Regions from separate parts of the Ancylobacter mangrovi genome, predicted to be linked through region 1. Evidence: riboswitches for the same ligand, from Rfam matches in the RefSeq annotation. Region 1 holds a riboswitch; each other region holds the start of a gene.
What was found. Region 1 has a riboswitch for cobalamin ahead of NVS83_RS18475 (CbtB domain-containing protein). Riboswitches for the same ligand answer to the same signal wherever they lie in the genome.

Region 1 (4,565 bases):
GCCGGTGCGGGTGGCGATCTCTTCCATGCCGCGCGCGAACAGCGCCGGGTCGCCACGGAAGCGGTTGACGAGGAAGCCGCGGATCATCGCCGCGTCCTCCTCCGCCAGCACCGCCCGCGTGCCGACGAGGCTGGCGATGACGCCGCCGCGATCAATATCGCCGATCAGCACGACGGGCACGTTGGCGGCACGGGCGAAGCCCATATTGGCGATGTCGTTGGCGCGCAGATTGATCTCGGAGGCCGAGCCCGCGCCCTCCACCAGCACGAGGTCGGCCTCGGCGGCGAGGCGCTCGTAACTCTCCATCACGGCGGCGAGGAGAGAGGGCTTGAGGCGCTGGTAATCGGCCGCCTTCGCATTGCCGCGGGCGCGGCCCTGCACCACGACCTGCGCGCCGATGTCGCTCTGCGGCTTCAGCAGCACCGGATTCATGTGGACGGAGGGGGCGATCCGCGCGGCACGGGCCTGCAGCGCCTGAGCGCGGCCGATCTCGCCGCCGTCGGCAGTGACGGCGGCGTTGTTCGACATGTTCTGCGGCTTGAAGGGGCGGACCTTGAGCCCGCGATTGGAAAAGGCGCGGGCTAGGCCGGCAACGATCAGCGACTTGCCGACATCCGAGCCGGTACCCTGGAACATGAGGGCGCGTGCCCTCATGGCACGCCCGCGCCGCGCGGGCCGGTCAGGCCCGGCGCGATTCCAGATAGTCCACGCGGCGCTCGAGATTGGCCTCGCGCACCATGCCCGGGATCAGGAACAGGTCGACGAGCTGGCCTATGCCCAGCAGGCCGACGGTCAGCAGCCACAGCGCGCCGGTCCAGTAGCGGCCGGCATAGAAGCGGTGGATGCCGCACACACCGATCAGGCCGAAGAACCAGAACAGATAGGCGATGGGGGTGGAGCGCATCGGCGCGGAACTCCCTGAAGCCGCGCCGCGACAGCCGGCGCCTTTCCTCACATAAGGATGCCTCAGCGGAATTTCGAGGTCGCGCGGCGCGGAAGGCCATCAGAATTCGATGCCCTTCTGCGCCTTCACCCCGGCCTTGAAGTGATGCTTGACCAGCGTCATCTCGGTGACGAGGTCGGCCGCCTCGATCAGCGCCGGCTTCGCGTTGCGGCCGGTGACGACGACGTGCAGCCCCTCACGGCGGGCTTCGAGCGTCGCGATCACCTCGTCGAGGGGGAGGTAGTCGTAGCGCAGCGCGATGTTGAGTTCGTCGAGGATGAGGAGGCCGATGCTCTCGTCGGCCATCAACTCGCACGCCTTCTCCCACGCGCGGCGGGCGGCGGCGGTGTCGCGGGCGAGGTCCTGCGTTTCCCAGGTGAAGCCCTCGCCCATGGTGTGCCATTCAACACGCGCGCCGAAGGCCGCGAGCGCGTCGCGCTCGGCCGAGTGCCAGGCGCCCTTGATGAACTGGACGACGCCGACCCGCGTGCCCGCCTGTCCCTCCGGCTGGCCCAGCGTGCGCAGGGCGAGGCCGAAGGCGGCGGTCGACTTGCCCTTGCCGGCGCCGGTGTGGACGATCAGCAGGCCCTTTTCCTGCGTCTTCGAGGCGACCTCGGCGTCCTGCACCGCCTTGCGCTTTTCCATCTTCGCGCGGTGGCGGGCGGCCTCTTCGGCGGGGATGTCGCTCATCCTTTGACCCTCATGGGAAGCCCGGCGACCATGAAGATCACCCGGTCGGCCTTCTCGGCAACCATCTGGTTGAGCCGGCCCTGCGCGTCGCGGAAGCGCCGGGCGAGCGCGTTGTCCGGCACGATGCCGAGCCCGACCTCGTTGGAGACCACGACCAGCGGCGCCTCGCACGCGCCGAGCGCGGCGGCGAGCGCGGCGCTCTCGGCCGCGACGTCGGCCCCGGCCAGCATGCGGTTGGTGAGCCAGAGCGTCAGGCAGTCGACCAGCGCCGGGCGATCCGCCGACAGGCCGGCAAGGGCGGCGGCGAGGTTGTGCGGCGCGTCGAGCGTGTGCCAGTCCGCCGGGCGGCGGGAGCGGTGGAGCGCGATGCGCTCCGCCATCTCCGCGTCATGGGCCTCGGCGGTGGCGATGTAGGTCCAGGGCGGGGCGAGGCGCTCGACCAGTTCCTCGGCGTGCCGGCTCTTGCCCGAGCGGGCGCCGCCGAGGACGAAGGTGAGGCTCACGCCGGCCGGGCCGCGAGCGGCGCGGAGGCCTGCGCGGCGAAGCGCGGGCGCAGATAGCCGCAGAGCCCGCCGAGCAGCGCCCAGAACACGAAGCTCGCGACCGTGCTCGCCACCACGAAGCTGTGGTGCAGCGCTTCGGGGATCGGCGTCTCGTAGCTCGGCGGCTGCGGCGCGCCGATGGCGTGTGGCACCACGATCACCGCCACGCCGAGGGCGGCGAGCAGCGGCGAGCGGCCGAACACCAGCAGGCCGAGCCCGGTCGCGGTGGCGGCGGCGGTGCCGATCCACCAGAGCTGGCGCGCCATGAGGTCGGCGGCCGGCATGGCGGGAAGCTCCGGCGGAAGGCCGATTTCGGGGGCGATGGTGAACACCGCGAAGCCGGCGAAGCCCCACAATATCCCCTGCCGCCAGTCCTTCAACCCGCCGGCGAGCTCGCTCGCCGCCAGCAGCAGCAGCGCGAAGCCGAAGCCGGTGAGCGCCATGAACACGAAGGTGAGGCCGTTGCGCTCGAAGCCGTTGGCCGGCTCCCAGCCCTCGTCGTCGTGCACGTGCGCGGCGACCGCGGTGGTGGCGGCTGTTTCCCCGGCGCCGGCCTCGTGCGCGGTGGCGGCATCGTGGGAGTGGGCGGCCGGCACGGCGTCGCCGGCTTCCTCGTATACCTCGGCCTTGAGGATGAGGGGCGCGGTGCCGACCATATGGATGCCGGCAACCACTACTCCAGTACCTATGCCGGCGAGAGCGGCAGTGAACAGCAAAGTCCTGAACAGCGACATGTCGAACGCTTCCTCAGTGGCAGGGGAAGGCGTTGGCGTGGCGCACGTCGTGCGAGGCGTTGTGGACGGCGCTGATATGGGAGAAGCCCACGCCGCCGATCACGAACACGCCGAGCAGCGCGACGAAGGTGAGCTGGACGGCGCGCGAGGCGGTCGATTCGTGGGAGGCAGCCGCGACGGGGCTGTGGGAGGTCTTCATGCCAGTCTCCTTTGGCCCTCCACCCGAGGGCCGGTTCGGGTTCTGTCGCCGGCCGGTCTCCTGGCTCGCGGGTCTTGGCCCTTTCCTCCGCCTTCCCGGGACGAATCCCAGTGACTTGCGCCAATGGCCAGTGGAGGGGGCTCACCGCTTACAGTTGCGGGGGCAGCCGCGGAATCGGCGGAAGGCTTTCGCTCTCCACCCCACCGCGTTCCCGTCTTGCGTCCCGTGTCACCACGGGAACCGACGACAGGGCAACTATAGGCGTCAGCGTCGCGACTGCAATCGCCATGTGCGGCATTCGGCGCCGCCGCGGCATCTTGCGGCACCGTGGTAGGGTCTCTCATGGCTTCGCTGCGGCGCGCTGCCAGCATGGCCGCGCGCGGGGAGGAGAGCGCATGGCCGGGTGGTCCGCATGGTCGGGACGAGGCGCTCCGGCGCGCCTGCCGATGCTCGTCGCCATCCTCGCCGTGGTCCTTTCCATCGCCATGTCCGGGGCGCCCGCGCGCTCGGCGCCGCTGCCCTGCGGGGCGCCGCCGGCCGCCGGCGAGGGCTGGGAGGTCGCCGCCCCGGCCTCGGTCGGGCTCGATCCCGCCCTTCTGTGCACGATCGGCGCGCGGCTGGAGAACCCGGACCGGCCGAACGTGCATGCGCTGCTGGTGATCCGCCATGGCAGGCTGGTCTACGAGGCCTACGCCTCCGGGCGCGACGAGCGGTGGGGCGAGGACATCGGCCTCGTCGACCACGATGCCGGGCGCCTGCACGATCTGCGTTCGGTGACCAAGAGCGTGGTGTCGCTTCTTTTCGGCATCGCGCGCGACCGCGGAATGCTCGGCAGGCTCGACGCGCCGATCCTCGATTTCTTCCCCGCCGAGACCGGAAACGCCGCGCCGGAGGTCCGTGCCGTCACGCTGCGCGACCTGCTGACCATGACGCCGGGCTTCACCTGGAACGAAGGCGGGCCGTGGTGGAGCCCGGCCAATGACGAGCGGCTGATGTACGAGGCCGCCGACCCCTATGCCTATGTGCTGTCGCGGCCGATGAGCGCACGGCCCGGCACGCGCTGGGAATATAGCGGCGGCGCCACGACGCTGCTCGGCGGCGCTCTGGAGCGGGCGAGCGGCGAAAGGCTGGAGGGCTTCGCGCGCGAAGCGCTGTTCGAGCCGCTGGGCATCGACATGTTCGAATGGGTGGCGATGAGCAATGGCGATGCCGCCGCCGCCAGCGGGCTGAGGCTCACTGCGCGCGACATGGCCAAGATCGGGCAGCTCGTGCTCGACGGCGGCGTCTGGAAGGGGCGGCGCGTCGTCTCCCAGGACTGGATCACCGAATCGACCGCGCCGCGCTTCGAGGGCTGGCGGCCGATGCGCTACGGCTACCAGTGGTGGATCGGCGCCTCGCCGCATGCGGGCGGGGAGGTGAGCTGGATTGCCGCGATCGGTCTTGGCGGCCAGCGCATC
Region 2 (4,565 bases), on a different contig from region 1:
TGAGCCCGAGGATGCGGTTGGGTTCGGCGGAGAGATTGACACCGTCGACGAGCATCTGTCCGCCGACGCCCCAGCGGACATCCTGCGCCGCGAGCGTCATGCCGGCCGCCTCGCGCGATAGAGGATGAACGCAAAGGCGGGTGCGCCGAACAGCGCGGTGACGATGCCGATGGGCAGGATCTGCTGCGGCACCAGGATGCGCGAGAGGATGTCGGCAAGAACCATGAAGATGCCGCCAATCACGAGGCAGGCGGGCAGCAGGCGGGCATGGCTCGGCCCGACCAGAAACCGCGCGGCATGGGGAATGATCAGTCCGACGAAGCCGACGGTGCCGACGATGGCGACCATGGTGGCGGTAAGCAGCGCTGTGGTCGCGAGCAGCACCAGCCGCACCCTGGTGACGGCGACACCGAGTGCAGCCGCCGCATCGGTTCCAAAGGCGAAAGCATCAAGCGCCTTGGCGTGTATCATGCAGAGGAGGAAGCCGGCGAGCGCCGCCGGTGTCGCCACCATGAGATCCGGCCAGCGCACGCCGCCGAAATTGCCGAGCAGCCAGAACATCACGCCGCGCGCCTGCTCGGCGCTGGCCAGCGTGGTGACGATGGTGGCGGTCGCCGCGTTGAACAGCTGCGAGCCGGCGACGCCGGCAAGGATCACCCGGTCACTGGCGCCGCCCGCACCCGCCGCCAGCAGCGCGACGATCGCCAGCGCCGCGATCGAGCCGAGGAAGGCGCCGCCGGACAGCCCGAGCGTGGCGCCACCGAAGCCAAGGATCATCACGCAGACCGCCCCCGTCGAGGCGCCGGCTGAGACGCCGAGAATATAGGGCTCGGCGAGCGGATTGCGCAGCAGCGCCTGCAGGATGGCTCCGCAGATGGCAAGCGCGCCGCCGCATAGCGCCGCCATCAGGGCGCGGCTCAGCCGGTAGTCGAAGATCACCCCTTGCTGGGTGGCGCTCACAGGCAGGCCGAGATCGAACAGCCCATTGCCGAGCGCACGAAAGGCGACCGGCAATGGGATCGCCATCTCGCCGACCGTCACCGCTAAGGCGACGGCCAAGCTAAGGGCCGCGAGCGAAAGAACTGCGAGGGCGAGGCGCGCCGGCCAATTCGGCTTGGGAACTGCGTGGCTCAATTGGCCAGACCGAAGCCGTGGACGGCCTTGGCGATCGCCTCGATGCCATCGATCGCGTCCATGCCCGGGCGGGTCGAGCCGACATCCACCACCACGATCCGCTTGTTGCGCACAGCCGAGAGCTGGCTGGCAACGGGATCGGTAGCGAGGAAGTTCAGCTTGGCGTCAAGGTCATCAGCCGGGAAGCGGCGCCGGTCCATCCTGACCAGGATCAGGACGTCGGGATCGTTGGCCGCGACGGTCTCCCAGCCGACCAGCGGCCATTCCTCGTTGGTAGTGATGATGTTGCGGGCACTGAGCTTCGACATGATGTAAGCTGGGACGCCATTCTTGCCGGCGAGGAAGGCATCGCCCTTGATGTCCTTGCTGGAGAACCACATCATCATGGAGATATTCTTCGCCTGCAGCCCGGCCACCTCGCGGAGAGCGTCCGCCTCGCGCTGCTTCAGACTGGCGATCAGCGTCTCCGCCCGGTCGGCGACGTCGAAGATCGCGCCGTATTCCTGGATGTTTTGATAGAGCTGGTCCATCGAATAGGGCTCCGTGCGCACCCCATCGCCCGCGCCGGTATTGTCCTTGCCGATGCAATCGGTCGGGGAGACATAAACCGGCACCTTCACCGCATCGAACCGATCGCGCTTGCCGACGATGCCGTTCGGGCCGATGTGCCACTCATACATGGCGACGACGAGATCGGGCTCCTGGCCGACCACCGCCTCGAAACTTGGGTCGTTGTCGGCGAGGCGCTTCACCTTTGCATTGACCGCCTCATAGGGCTTGGCGACGGGACTGAACCAGACGGCGGTGGCCACCATGCGGTCGCCGAGCCCGAGCGCATAGAGGATTTCGGTCTGCGCCTGGCCGAGACTGACGACGCGTTTCGGAGCTTGGTCGATGACGACCTTCTGCCCGCAATTCTCCAGAGTGAGCGGGTATTGCGTCGGCTCTGCTGTGGCCGCGTCGGCGAGAACTGAGCCGACCAGCAGGGCGAGCGTCAGCGCGCACCAGAGGCATGCGGCGGATGTATGGCTGAGGACTGTCTTGAACATTGTTTCATCGCTTCCCATGAGGAAGACGGAAAGCACAAAGGGAACCGGAAGACAGGGGAGAATCGCCGCCGCCGACCGGCAACCTTCGGAGCACCCCGCCCGAAAGATTGCTTGCGATCACGGCAGGTCTCCTGGCTCGCGGGTCGACGCTGGCTCTGCCCGGCCTTCCCGACGCATGGCGCAATGCGCGACGTCAGTGGACGAAGGGCAGAGGGCTCGCCGCTCACAGTTGCGGGGGCAGCCTCGGCTTCGGCGTGGAACGCCTTACCGAATTCCCTCTTAGCTCCGGGGTGCATGCCCGAAGAACCTTGATCAGCGTCATCGATAAACTTGAGAAACTGCACGTCAAGCGTTTCGCGGGAGCCGAGCTCTCTCCTGTGGGCTTGGCAACTGGTATCGGTCGCTGGTCCCACGCGCGGTCGCCAGCCATCGCCGCGGATGTCCAACGCCTTGCGCAGCTTCGAACCCTTTTTGCACTTGCCGGCGTGGAGCGCAGCGTGACGCTGTCGATGATCGCGGAGCTCGGTTGCGCCGGCCGCCCGGCGGCAAGGCGCAGCACCGTGCAAAGATCTCGGCCAACGCGTCGACGCATTCGTCCCTGTGCGCTGAGCCTGTTGATAGATGATCTCCCAAGGCGGCTTGCGGGACGCCATCATCCTAAGACCCTAGAAGATAGCGATACTCAATCCCAATCAACATCTAGTCTCTTTCTAGCCTGATCATGCCGTTGATACTTGCAGAAATCCCGTCTTTCAGCGAAGCGACCACCTCGCGGCGATGGGCGGCGGAATGAAGGAGCTGCTCGTCATCCTTGTTCGACATGAAACCCATTTCCACCAGAACGCTGGGCGTTTCGAAGGAACGCAGGACTACAAAGTTTGCACTACGAACTGGATTATGAAGCATGCGTATTTTCGCAGAGAGCGCATTGACCATTTTATCCTGCAGACGGGCCGAGAAGATTCGGGTTTCTCTTTGAGTCAAACTCGCAAGAATCTCCGCGACGTCAGGTGAATAGGATCGATACTCTTCCATGGCCCTTGGATCGACAGCGTTCTCTCGTTGGGCGAGCTCGTCGGACTGTGCATCGGAGGCGCGCAGCGCCAAGGTGTAGACGCTCGCCCCCCGTACCGACCGGTCCTTGAGCGCGTCGGCGTGAAGCGACACGAACAGCGCGGCGTTGTGCGCCTGCGCGCAAGCCCTGCGTTCATCGAGCGGGATGAAAACGTCATCCTCGCGTGTCAGCATCACGCGGCAGTGACCGGTACGTTCCAGTTCCGCCTTGAGAAGACGGGCAATGTCGAGCGCAACCTGCTTCTCCAGCAAACCGGTGACGCCGACCGCCCCGGGATCATGACCACCATGGCCCGGGTCCAATATCACCAGGGGTGGAGCAGAGTCGGCGCGCAGTTGATCCGGACCAAGCGCCGCGGAGCCCAATGCTGCGAGCGCGAGGAGGACACGACGTCGGGTATAACGCGTCACGCCTGTCATTGCCGGCTTCCGGGCCAGTAACCCTCGGCGAATGCCGAGAATGGGGTCCTGCTGCTCGAACCAACGACGGTTGGTTCGAGGTAGGCGCGGACCAGGACGCGTGCAGCATCATCGGGACGTTTCGGCGGCAGCGGAATAGGAAGCGTGACTTGGGAGCCATCCGCTTGTCGTTGCGCCGATTGGTCAGTATCTGCGACGACCACGCTGGCGTGCCACTCCTGTTCCCGATTCGGAGGGGCGGCGAGCCGCTCGGGTGGCAAAGGCACGCTTGCAATCGCCACGTCGCCCTCGCTTTGCTGGGCTGGCGGGATGCTCGAAGCTGCCAGGACCGAATGCCCGATTAAAGATGCGCGCCCGCGCTTTTCATAGAACGCGTTCCCCCCCGCCACCGCGACATAGTGCATATTCCTATAAGGGAAGGTGTAGCCAGCGGTATGGAAATGCATCGCCTTGCCCACGGCATCGCTCCGCTTTCCAGAAAGGACGGCGCCGGCAATCCGCTCAATTTTTGGAAGCGCGCGCGACCTCATCGGCTTGGTCAGCACTCCCTCGGCAAACTGTCGTGGCTGCCCGACAACGCCACAGATCGTGTCCGGGAACTCCGGAGATGCCAGCCGATTCATCACCACCGTGCCGACGCCGAGCAGGCCCTCTTCGCTCGCGCGACTAGACTCGAAGTACATAGCCCGGACGAGACATTCCTTCTGTCTGGAATCAGCGAGGCTGGCAGGTTGGACAAAAGCCGGCGATCCAGCCTCGTCAGACTCCGATGTGAGGTGCGTCGCCGGGGTCACGGAGCAACCCGCAATCGCCGGGCTCAAAACGATCAGGGCAGGACACAGCCGGCGACGCATGGTCACGCGAAAGGTCATACCGCAAGATCCAACG
Region 3 (4,565 bases), on a different contig from region 1:
ACCCAGGGGTGGCCGGTCTCGAACAGCATGGTCAGCATGCGCCGCCACAGGTCGAGCGCACGCACCGTGCGATGGACCTTCATCTTGCCCCGCGCGGCTCTTGCCTCGTAGGCCTCGTAGGCGGTCCTGAAGGCGGCGCCGGTGAGATCGTGCAGATCCGGTGTCTCGTCGGGCGAGAACAGCGTCCACGGCCCGTCGCTCTGGACGCGTTCCATGAACAAGTCCGGCACCCAGTTGGCGGTGTTCATGTCGTGAGTGCGCCGGCGGTCGTCGCCGGTGTTCTTCCTCAGGTCGAGGAATTCCTCGATGTCGACGTGCCAGGTCTCCAGATAGGCGCAGACCGCCCCCTTGCGCTTGCCGCCCTGGTTCACCGCGATGGCGGTATCGTTGGCCACTTTCAGGAACGGCACCACGCCCTGGCTCTCGCCATTGGTGCCCTTGATGTGGGCGCCGAGGCCGCGTACCCGCGTCCAGTCATTGCCGAGGCCGCCGGAATATTTGGCGAGCAGCGCGTTGTCCTTGATCGCCTTGAAGATGCCGTCGAGATCGTCGGCCACGGTGGTGAGGAAGCAGGAGGAAAGCTGCGGACGCAGCGTACCGGCATTGAACAGGGTCGGCGTCGAGGCCATGAAATCGAAGGAGGAGAGCAGCCGGTAGAATTCGATGGCCCGCGCCTCGCGGTCGACCTCGCGCAGGGTAAGCCCCATTGCGACGCGCATGAAGAAGGCCTGCGGCAGCTCGAAGCGGATGCCGCGCGCGTGCAGTAAATAGCGGTCGTAGAGCGTCTGCAGGCCGAGATAGTCGAACTGCAAATCGCGTTCGGGCAGCAGGGCGCCCGCCACCCGCTCGAGGTCGAAGCGGGCAAGCTCGGGGTCGATCAGCTCCTCGTCGATGCCGCGCGCGATGTAGGCGTGGAAGTACTCGCCATAGCGTTCCGCGATCTCCGCCTGCGTTGCCTGCTCAGGCTGTCCGGCAATGAAGGACAGTGCCTCGCGGCGCAGCTTGTCGAGCAGGAGCCGGGCGGAGACGCGGGAGTAGTTCGGCTCGGTCTCGATCAGCGTGCGCGCGGCGAGGATGGGGGCGAGCGCCAGCTCGTCCTCGGCGATGCCGTCATAGAGGTTGCGGTGGGTCTCGGTGAGGATCGCCTCGCCCGAGACGTCGGCGAGGCTGGATGTCGCCTCCTCGACGAGCGTGGCGAGTCGCGCCTCGTCGAGCGGAACCAGCGCGCCGTCAGTCCCCTTCATGCGCAGCGCCGGCGCGGCGGCCGGCACAGCCTTCGCCACCGCCCGCTCCTTCGCCCGTTCCTCACGATAGAGCACATAGGCGCGGGCGACCTTGTGGTGCTCGCCGCGCATCAGGGCGAGCTCCACCTGGTCCTGCACGTCCTCGATATGGAAGGTGCGCCCGGCATCGGCGCGCCGCGTCAGACCGGCGACGATCTGCTCGGTGAGCCCGGCGACGATGTCGTGCACGCGGCGCGAGGCGGCAGCGCTGGAGCCTTCCACGGCGAGAAACGCCTTGGTCAGCGCCACTGCGATCTTCGCGGCGTCGAACGGCGTGACGGCGCCGTTGCGCCGGATCACCTGGTAGGCGGGCATGGCGGCGACGGCCCCCGCGGGCGCGTGGGGCAGGGGCGCCCGGACGAGCGGGCGTTCGGTTTCGAGACTGGGAGACATCGGCTGCAGACCCCGTTGCATGGGGCAAGGGCCGAGCGGAGACGACATGGAGCGTGAAGCGGAAGCAGACCGGCGCACGACCAATGCGTTCCACCGGGACACCCCGCCCGAGGACGTTTCATCGGTGTCGCGGCAGGTCTCCTGGCTCGCGGGTCCGTGCCTCCATCCGTCTTCCCAAGGCTCGTCGCCTCAGTGACCCCCTGTGCCGTCTGGAGCAGGGCTGGATATCGGCTCGCCGCTTACAGTTGCGGGGGCAGCGCCGGCGTCACACCGGCTTCCCTCTTAGCCCTCTCATCTCGCGATTCGAGGGACCGTGACGTCCATATTTAGCGCCTTATCGTCTCATGAGGTCAATATCTGGATCAGTTTATTCCGGATATGACGAGCGCAGGGCTTGATCCGGCTTCATTCTCCATGAAAATGGTACGCTGCATCAGCATGCAAGAGTAGCGTGCATATATGCGCGGAACCTCGCCTTCCGGTCGCGGCGCTTTCCGGCTGTCTCGGCGCCGGCAAGACCGCCCTTCTTAACCATGTGCTGGCCAACGGCGAGGGGAGACCCGGCGCGACGGCTCGCGGCGTGGATTTCACGACGCGGCGCGCCGCATAGTCGAGGCGCGCGAGAATTAGGCGACGCGGGCTGGCCGCCGCGGCTGGTGCCGGAAATGTGTAGAGCATGTGCCGCGTCTATATTTCCATATTCTTGAAATGTTGAAACGTTCGGCTAGAAGAACTCATGGTCCGCACGTTCCATCATCCCCCGGCCGGTGAACTCACGCTCGATGGCATTCTGCACGCTTTGTCGGATGCCTCCCGGCGGGACATCGTCAAGAAGCTGCTGGCCAAAGGCAGCATGAACTGCAGCGAGGCGTGCGAGGCGCTGCCGCCATCTACCGTTTCACATCATCACCGCATCCTGCGCGAGGCGGGGCTCATCCGTTCGGAGCGCAGAGGGGTCGAGGTCGTCAACAGCGTCCGCCGACACGACGTCAATCTTCGGTTCCCGGGACTTCTCGATGCCATTCTCGGCCAGCACAACACCTGAGGAGATTTGTTCATGGAATACCGGCAACTCGGACGTTCCGGCTTTAAGGTGCCCGTGCTCAGCCTCGGCACCGGCACGTTCGGCGGCTCCAACGAATTCTTCCAGCGCTGGGGGCAGACCGACGTCGCCGAAGCGACGCGCCTCGTCGATCTCTGCCTCGATGCCGGCGTGAACTTCTTCGACACCGCGGACGTCTATTCGCAGGGCGTGTCGGAGGAGATCCTCGGCCAGGCCATCAAGGGCCGGCGCGACAAGGTGCTCATCTCCACCAAGGCGACCTTCCCGACCGGCGACGGACCGAACGAGAAGGGCTCCTCGCGCTACCACATCGTGCGGGCCTGCGAGGCGAGCCTCAGGCGGCTCGACACCGACCATATCGACGTCTATTTCATGCACGGCTTCGACGCGCTCACCCCGGTCGAGGAGACCCTTCACGCGCTCGACGACCTGACCCGCGCCGGCAAGATCGGCTATATCGGCGCCTCGAATTTTTCCGGCTGGCACCTGATGAAGGCCCTGGCGACGTCGGAGAAATACGGCCTCGGCCGTTATGTCGCCTATCAGGGCTATTATTCGCTGATCGGTCGTCACTATGAGTGGGAGCTGATGCCCCTCGGACTCGACCAGGGCGTCGGGTTGATGGTGTGGAGCCCGCTCGGCTGGGGCCGGCTCACCGGCCGCATCCGCCGCGGCGAACCGCTGCCCGCCGGCCGCATCGCCTCCGGCGGCGCCCAGGGTGGCCCGCAGGTCGACGACGAGTATCTGTTCGGCGTCGTCGACGCGCTCGATCTCGTGGCGAAGGACACTGGCAGGACCGTGGCGCAGGTCGCGTTGAACTGGCTGCTGCAACGGCGGACCGTCGCCAACATCGTCATCGGCGCGCGCAACGAGGAGCAGCTCAAGCAGAATCTCGGCGCCGTCGGCTGGTCGCTTACGCCCCAGCAGGTCGCCCTGCTCGATAAGGCGAGCTACCAGACGCCGATCTACCCCTATTGGCACCAGCGCGACTTCGATGAGCGCAATCCCAAGCCCACGAGCTGGTGAGATCGTCCTGTCCGCATCGACCGGCATTGCGGCCGGCGGCGGCCTTTGCCGCTTCCGGGCCGACGCGCTCCCCAAGCCTGAGGAAGATGAGCCATGGATCTGCAACTGACCGGCAAGCGTGCCCTGGTGACTGGCGGCAGCAAGGGGATCGGGCGCGCCATCGCCCGACAGCTGGCCCTGGAAGGGGTGGACCTCGTGATCGCCTCCCGTAACGCCGCCGAAATCGAGGCCGCCGCAGACGAGCTCGCCGCCGAAACCGGGCGTAGGATCGTCGGATTGACCGTCGACACGCAGGACGACGGCTCGGTGAGAACGCTGGTGGCGGGGACGCTCGCAGCTCTCGGAGGCCTCGACATCCTCGTCAATGCCGCCGCCAAGCCGGGAGGGCAGGCACCACCCCCGAAGCTGGCCGAAATCACGGACGAGCTGTTCTGGAATGACGTGAACGTCAAGGTGATGGGCTATCTCCGCACGGCACGCGAGGCGGCCCCCCATATGGCTGCCGCCGGGTGGGGCCGTATCATCAACATCAGCGGTCTCGCCGCGCGGCAGACGGGCTCGATCATTGGGTCGATCCGCAACGTCTCCGTCGCCGCCCTGACCAAGAACCTCGCCGACGAACTGGGCCCCAAGGGGATCAACGTCACGGTGGTCCATCCCGGTCTCACCCGCACGGAAAAGACCGATCCCCTGGTTGCCACCCGCGCGGCTTCCAGCGGCGTGGCGCCGGAGGAAATCGAGAAGCGGCTGGCGGCCAATGTCACCGTCGGGCGCCTTATCGACATGGCCGAGGTCGCCGA
Region 4 (4,565 bases), on a different contig from region 1:
CGCCACCGGCCGACGCGCATCTGCGCGAAGGCTGGAATCCGCGCAACGCTCCTTGGGGCGGGGAGGCCGCGCGCGGCAACGAGCACTTGAGTGCCCTGCGCGCCGATCACCTGAAGAACCTCGCCGCCCAGACCAGGCTCGCCTATGCGCCTCTCGACGCCTCCCATGGTCTGGCCGCCGACATCGTGCGCGCCACGCGCGAGCGCCCGGTCGAGACGCAGGTTGATACGGCCGGCATTCCCGCGACCCTGGCGTTGGCTGCTCTTGTCGCGCTCTACGCCATTCCGGTCTGCCGGCCGATGTTCCGCCGACGCATTCCCGCAACCCACGACCGGAAACCCGTCATGATCCTGCGCCAACACGTCCTCGCCACGCTGTTCGTTCTCCTCGCCATGGCATTCGCCGCGTCGCCGCTCCTAGCTCACGGTCCCACGCCGCAGAAGGTGGACGAGAGTGTCGAAATCGCCGCGCCTCCCGAGAGCGTGTGGGCCATCGTGAGCGCGTTCGGCAGCATTGGCGATTGGCATCCGATGGTGAAGAAGGTCGAGGCCACAGGGGGCGACGCGGCGGGGGCCGAGCGCACGCTCACGCTCGAGAAGGGCACGCTGACGGAGGGTCTGGACGAAAGCGATGTAGGCGAGCGCCGGCTTTCCTGGCGTCTGCTGAACGAGAATGTCGAGGCATTCCCGGTGAGCTTCTACACCTCGACGATCGAGGTGAAGCCCGCCGGAAAGAACAGCGAGGTGGCATGGAGCGCGCGCTTTTATCGGGGTGACACGAGCAACTATCCGCCCGAGGAGCTCAATGATGAGGCGGCCATCGCCGCCATGAACGCGTTCGTCGAACAAGGGTTGGACGGCCTCAAGGCGAAGGCCGAGGCGAAGTGACGAGGGTAATTCGGCATTTGGCCGCGATGGGCATCAAGGTGCTGGCCCCGGCCGCTGGCGCCGTCCTGCTCCTGCAGACCGCCGCCGCCGCGGCGGAGCCGGCAATGCGAGCCGCCGTCGTCTCCCAGCAGGAGAACACCGTTGCCATCATCGATGCCACCCGCGGCGCCGTGGAGCGCACCATCCCCCTGCCCCGCGCTCCTGCATCATTGGCCGTTGTGCCCGACGGGAGCCGTCTGTTCGTCTCCCACCCTGATATCGGGCGGCTCTCCCGCGTTGATCTTCCCTCTGGCGAGGTAACGACCTTCGCCGTCGGCGGCGAGCCATTCGGGCTGGCGGTGGCGAATGGCGGGGCGACGTTGCTCGTTACCGACTGGGACGAGGACGTGCTGATCCGCCTCGACGCTGCCACCGGACGTGAGATGGGGCGCGCGCTGGTCGGGCGCGCACCGGCCCACGTCGTCGTCGACGATGCGCGCGCCCTCGCCTACGTCGCGGACCGCGAGAGCAACGATGTCACCGTGGTGGACATCTCGACGATGGCGCGGCTCGCGAGCATTCCGGTCGGTACGGCGCCCTTCGCTTTGGCGCTTTCTCGTGAAGGTGGGCGGCTCTATGTGCCCAATGTCCGAAGCAATGACCTTTCTGTCATCGACACCTCCGCGCGCAAGGAATTCGCCCGCGTGAAGATCGATCTCATGCCGTACGGTGTCGCGGTCACGCCCGATGACGGGCAGATCATTGTCACGTGCCAGCAGAGCGGACGGCTGGGCGTCGTCGATAGCCGTTCGCTGAGCATTGAACGCACGCTCCGCGTCGGTTCCTTTCCGGAAGGCGCGGCGGCAACCGGCAACTCCGTCCTGGTGGCCAATTGGGCCGACGATACCGTTGCCGTGTTCGACCTTCAGAACAGGGCCATCGACCGGACGATAGATGTCGGTGGCGGCCCGCGGATGATCGTCCTCTTGCCTTAATCTTACCGACCTCAGGCGGAGCCATACCGACAGAAGCGCTTCGGGCGGCGCGTTGATGGAACTGCCGAGTTGGCTGCCTCGCCGCTTGAGGGGTGGGTGACCTGGACCTCCGATTGCGTGGTCCGATGTGGCGAATTCGTCGTCCGGACTTGCCCAATCATCCGGCCACAGCGAGCATGCCCCGATAGGTGCTTCGGAACGACAGACTGAATGTCTCCTCGGATTTTGTCCAACCTTCCAAGGCAAACATGCGTTAGAGCGAGGCGCCGGTAATGTACGTGAGCATCCGATCGGAGAATGAACGTGTCCGTGCCTGACATTGCTATCTACGGCGCTTCGGGCCAGGCCCTGGCGATGACCAGCATGCTGGAAGGCGTCTATCAAGTGCTCGGGTAATTGCCTATATCGACGATATTGACGGCGGCGGCCTCGACGTCGAAGCCATTCCGGTGATCACGTGCGACGATTGGCAGGCAATGACACCGCTGCCCGATGTAGTCGTGTCCGTCGGAAATCCGGCCCTCCGGCGCATCATGGCCGACAAAGTGCAGGCTGCGGGCGGGCGCCTGCTCGACATCCGTCAGATATATCCTAGGCTCTTTCCCCGGATTGAGGTCGGCGTCGGAACGATCATCGCGACGCCTTCCTATGTCGGGCCCAAATCTGTCATCGGCGACAACGTCCAGCTCATGCCGCTGTGTTCCCTCGGTCACGACGTTATCGTGGGTCACCATTGCAGTCTTTGCCCATCGGCCACGATCTCGGGCTATGTCAAAGTCGAGGACGACGTGTAGGTGGGGGCAGGCGCGACCATCACGAATGGGCGTCGCGATCGCTGGCTGGTGATCGGGCGAGGAGCGACCATCGCCGTGGGCGCCACAGTGACGAAATCGGTTCAGCCGGGCGAGACGGTCATGGGCAACCCCGCGCGCGCGATGCGGGAAATTGCTCGGAAGGTTCGTTGATAAGTTGCGCCAATCGCAGCTGAATAACCCACCGCCCGTGGCGAGGAGCAAGCTGGTCGCCTTCAATCGCTCCGGCGCACGCCGGTGATGGCCCGCAGGGTCCACCGCCGGCCGTCGCTCCGCAGGTCGGTGATGCTCAACGGCGGGACGTCGATGCGCCAGAACGCCTGCGTCGGCGCTTCGAGGACATGGAGCATGGCGCAACGTATCACCGCCGCATGCGTCACCGCGGCGGTCCGCCCTGGCTCCTGAGCGCATGTGTTCAGCCAACGTCCGGTCCGCAGCCGGAGTGCGGCGATCGGCTCGCCGTCGTGGGGACAAACTTCCGGATCGCGCAGCCAAGACTGAAGCGCTTCAGGTTCTTCGGCCTGCAGATCCGCCAGCCGGCGGCCGACCCAGCGCCCGGCATCGAGATCACCCAGTTCCGGTTCTTCCCGGACGGCAGAATCAGGCCAGAGCAGCGCGGCAGTCTGGCGCGCCCGCAGAGAGGGGCTGGTGAGCACGCGCCCGATACGCGGCAGGCACCGCGAAGCCGCGCGCGCGGCAGTGATCCCTGCTTCGATGAGGGGTTCGTCGAGGGGGAAAGCTCCCTGCCGGGTCGCCTCGGTGGCTGCGTGACAGATCAGGATCAGACGATGTGACATCAACGGAATACTTGAATGCCTGACGTTAGGTACTTCATTGACACGGACGTGATCACCGGAATAGCGTTGTCTGCTCTCGGATCGGAAGCCGGTGAAATTCCGGCGCGGTCGCGCCGCTGTGAACGTCTTTCTTCTGGACGTAAGTCAGACCCGCTCCGTGAGCCAGCCTTTCATCCAGCGGGACGCGCTATCCCGGGAGAGCACCATGTCAGATATCAGCCTTGCACCCGACATCCGCCCGGCGCCCATTCCGGTAGGCGAGATTTTGCCATGGGCGATCTTCGGCGGCCTGCTGCTTCTGCTTGCCATCTATTTCGTGGGAGCGGAAGAGGGCGCAACCTCCCTGATTTCGGGGATGTACGTGCACGAATTCGTGCATGACGGCCGTCATCTCCTCGGCTTTCCGTGCCACTGAGGAGGCGGACATGGTCAGATCTCTTCTGCTGCGGGGAATGCTCGTCGGCCTCTTCGCCGGTCTACTTGCCTTCGGCTTCGCCAGGACGTTCGGCGAGCCGCAGGTCGATCGCGCCATCGCCTTCGAAGAACAGATGAGCCACGCGGCGGGCGAGGTTCCAGAACCTGAACTCGTCAGCCGCACGACGCAGGCCGGCCTCGGCCTGTTCACCGGCATCGTCGTCTACAGCGCCGCGATCGGTGGTCTGTTCGCCCTGGTGTTCGCGTTCGTGCAGGGACGGGTCGGATCACTTGGCCCGCGCGCGACTGCGGCGCTGCTGGCGCTCGCGGCGTTCATCGCCGTCGTCGCCGTGCCATTCCTGAAATATCCGGCAAATCCGCCTTCGGTCGGCTCGCCGGAAACCATCCGCGCGCGCACGGAGCTGTACTTCATCATGCTGGCATTCTCGCTCGCCTTCATGTTGGCTGCGGTCCTACTGGCGCGCGGGCTGTGGGAACGCTACGGCGGCTGGCAGGCGACGATCCTCGCCTGTCTCGTCTTCGTGGTTCTGACAGTGATCGCAAACTACGCCCTGCCGGACATCAACGAAGTGCCGGAGCAGTTCTCGGCAACGCTACTCTGGCAGTTCCGCCTCGCATCGCTGGGCATTCAGGCAATCCTGTGGACCACGCTCGGCCTGC

Region 2: it holds a riboswitch for cobalamin, as region 1 does, so the genes downstream of both, NVS83_RS20395 (ABC transporter substrate-binding protein) here and NVS83_RS18475 (CbtB domain-containing protein) in region 1, are expected to answer to the same signal.
Region 3: it holds a riboswitch for cobalamin, as region 1 does, so the genes downstream of both, NVS83_RS20280 (ribonucleoside-diphosphate reductase subunit alpha) here and NVS83_RS18475 (CbtB domain-containing protein) in region 1, are expected to answer to the same signal.
Region 4: it holds a riboswitch for cobalamin, as region 1 does, so the genes downstream of both, NVS83_RS20245 (CbtB domain-containing protein) here and NVS83_RS18475 (CbtB domain-containing protein) in region 1, are expected to answer to the same signal.

The regions. Positions count from the first base shown of each region.
Region 1 covers NZ_JANTHY010000007.1:285,359-289,923, reverse strand. The annotation lists gene NVS83_RS18500 (cobyric acid synthase) at 1-636, opposite strand, end outside; gene NVS83_RS18495 (NINE protein) at 680-904, opposite strand; gene cobO (cob(I)yrinic acid a,c-diamide adenosyltransferase) at 1,004-1,633, opposite strand; gene cobU (bifunctional adenosylcobinamide kinase/adenosylcobinamide-phosphate guanylyltransferase) at 1,630-2,136, opposite strand; gene NVS83_RS18480 (CbtA family protein) at 2,133-2,909, opposite strand; gene NVS83_RS18475 (CbtB domain-containing protein) at 2,923-3,108, opposite strand; cobalamin riboswitch at 3,142-3,368, opposite strand; gene NVS83_RS18470 (serine hydrolase domain-containing protein) at 3,504-4,565, shown strand, end outside.
Region 2 covers NZ_JANTHY010000010.1:73,632-78,196, reverse strand. The annotation lists gene NVS83_RS20405 (ABC transporter ATP-binding protein) at 1-100, opposite strand, end outside; gene NVS83_RS20400 (FecCD family ABC transporter permease) at 97-1,134, opposite strand; gene NVS83_RS20395 (ABC transporter substrate-binding protein) at 1,131-2,183, opposite strand; cobalamin riboswitch at 2,288-2,509, opposite strand; gene NVS83_RS20390 (N-acetylmuramoyl-L-alanine amidase family protein) at 2,883-3,677, opposite strand; gene NVS83_RS20385 (cell wall hydrolase) at 3,674-4,549, opposite strand; gene thrS (threonine--tRNA ligase) at 4,546-4,565, opposite strand, start outside.
Region 3 covers NZ_JANTHY010000010.1:53,028-57,592, forward strand. The annotation lists gene NVS83_RS20280 (ribonucleoside-diphosphate reductase subunit alpha) at 1-1,676, opposite strand, end outside; cobalamin riboswitch at 1,791-2,007, opposite strand; partial or broken gene NVS83_RS20285 (GTP-binding protein) at 2,134-2,232, shown strand; gene NVS83_RS20290 (ArsR/SmtB family transcription factor) at 2,413-2,721, shown strand; gene NVS83_RS20295 (aldo/keto reductase) at 2,734-3,765, shown strand; gene NVS83_RS20300 (SDR family NAD(P)-dependent oxidoreductase) at 3,859-4,565, shown strand, end outside.
Region 4 covers NZ_JANTHY010000010.1:41,396-45,960, forward strand. The annotation lists gene NVS83_RS23495 (SRPBCC family protein) at 1-887, shown strand, start outside; gene NVS83_RS20230 (YncE family protein) at 914-1,861, shown strand; gene NVS83_RS20235 (hypothetical protein) at 2,242-2,595, opposite strand; gene NVS83_RS23575 (hypothetical protein) at 2,551-2,655, shown strand; gene NVS83_RS20240 (histidine phosphatase family protein) at 2,889-3,470, opposite strand; adenosylcobalamin (AdoCbl) riboswitch at 3,543-3,633, shown strand; gene NVS83_RS20245 (CbtB domain-containing protein) at 3,676-3,885, shown strand; gene NVS83_RS20250 (CbtA family protein) at 3,896-4,565, shown strand, end outside.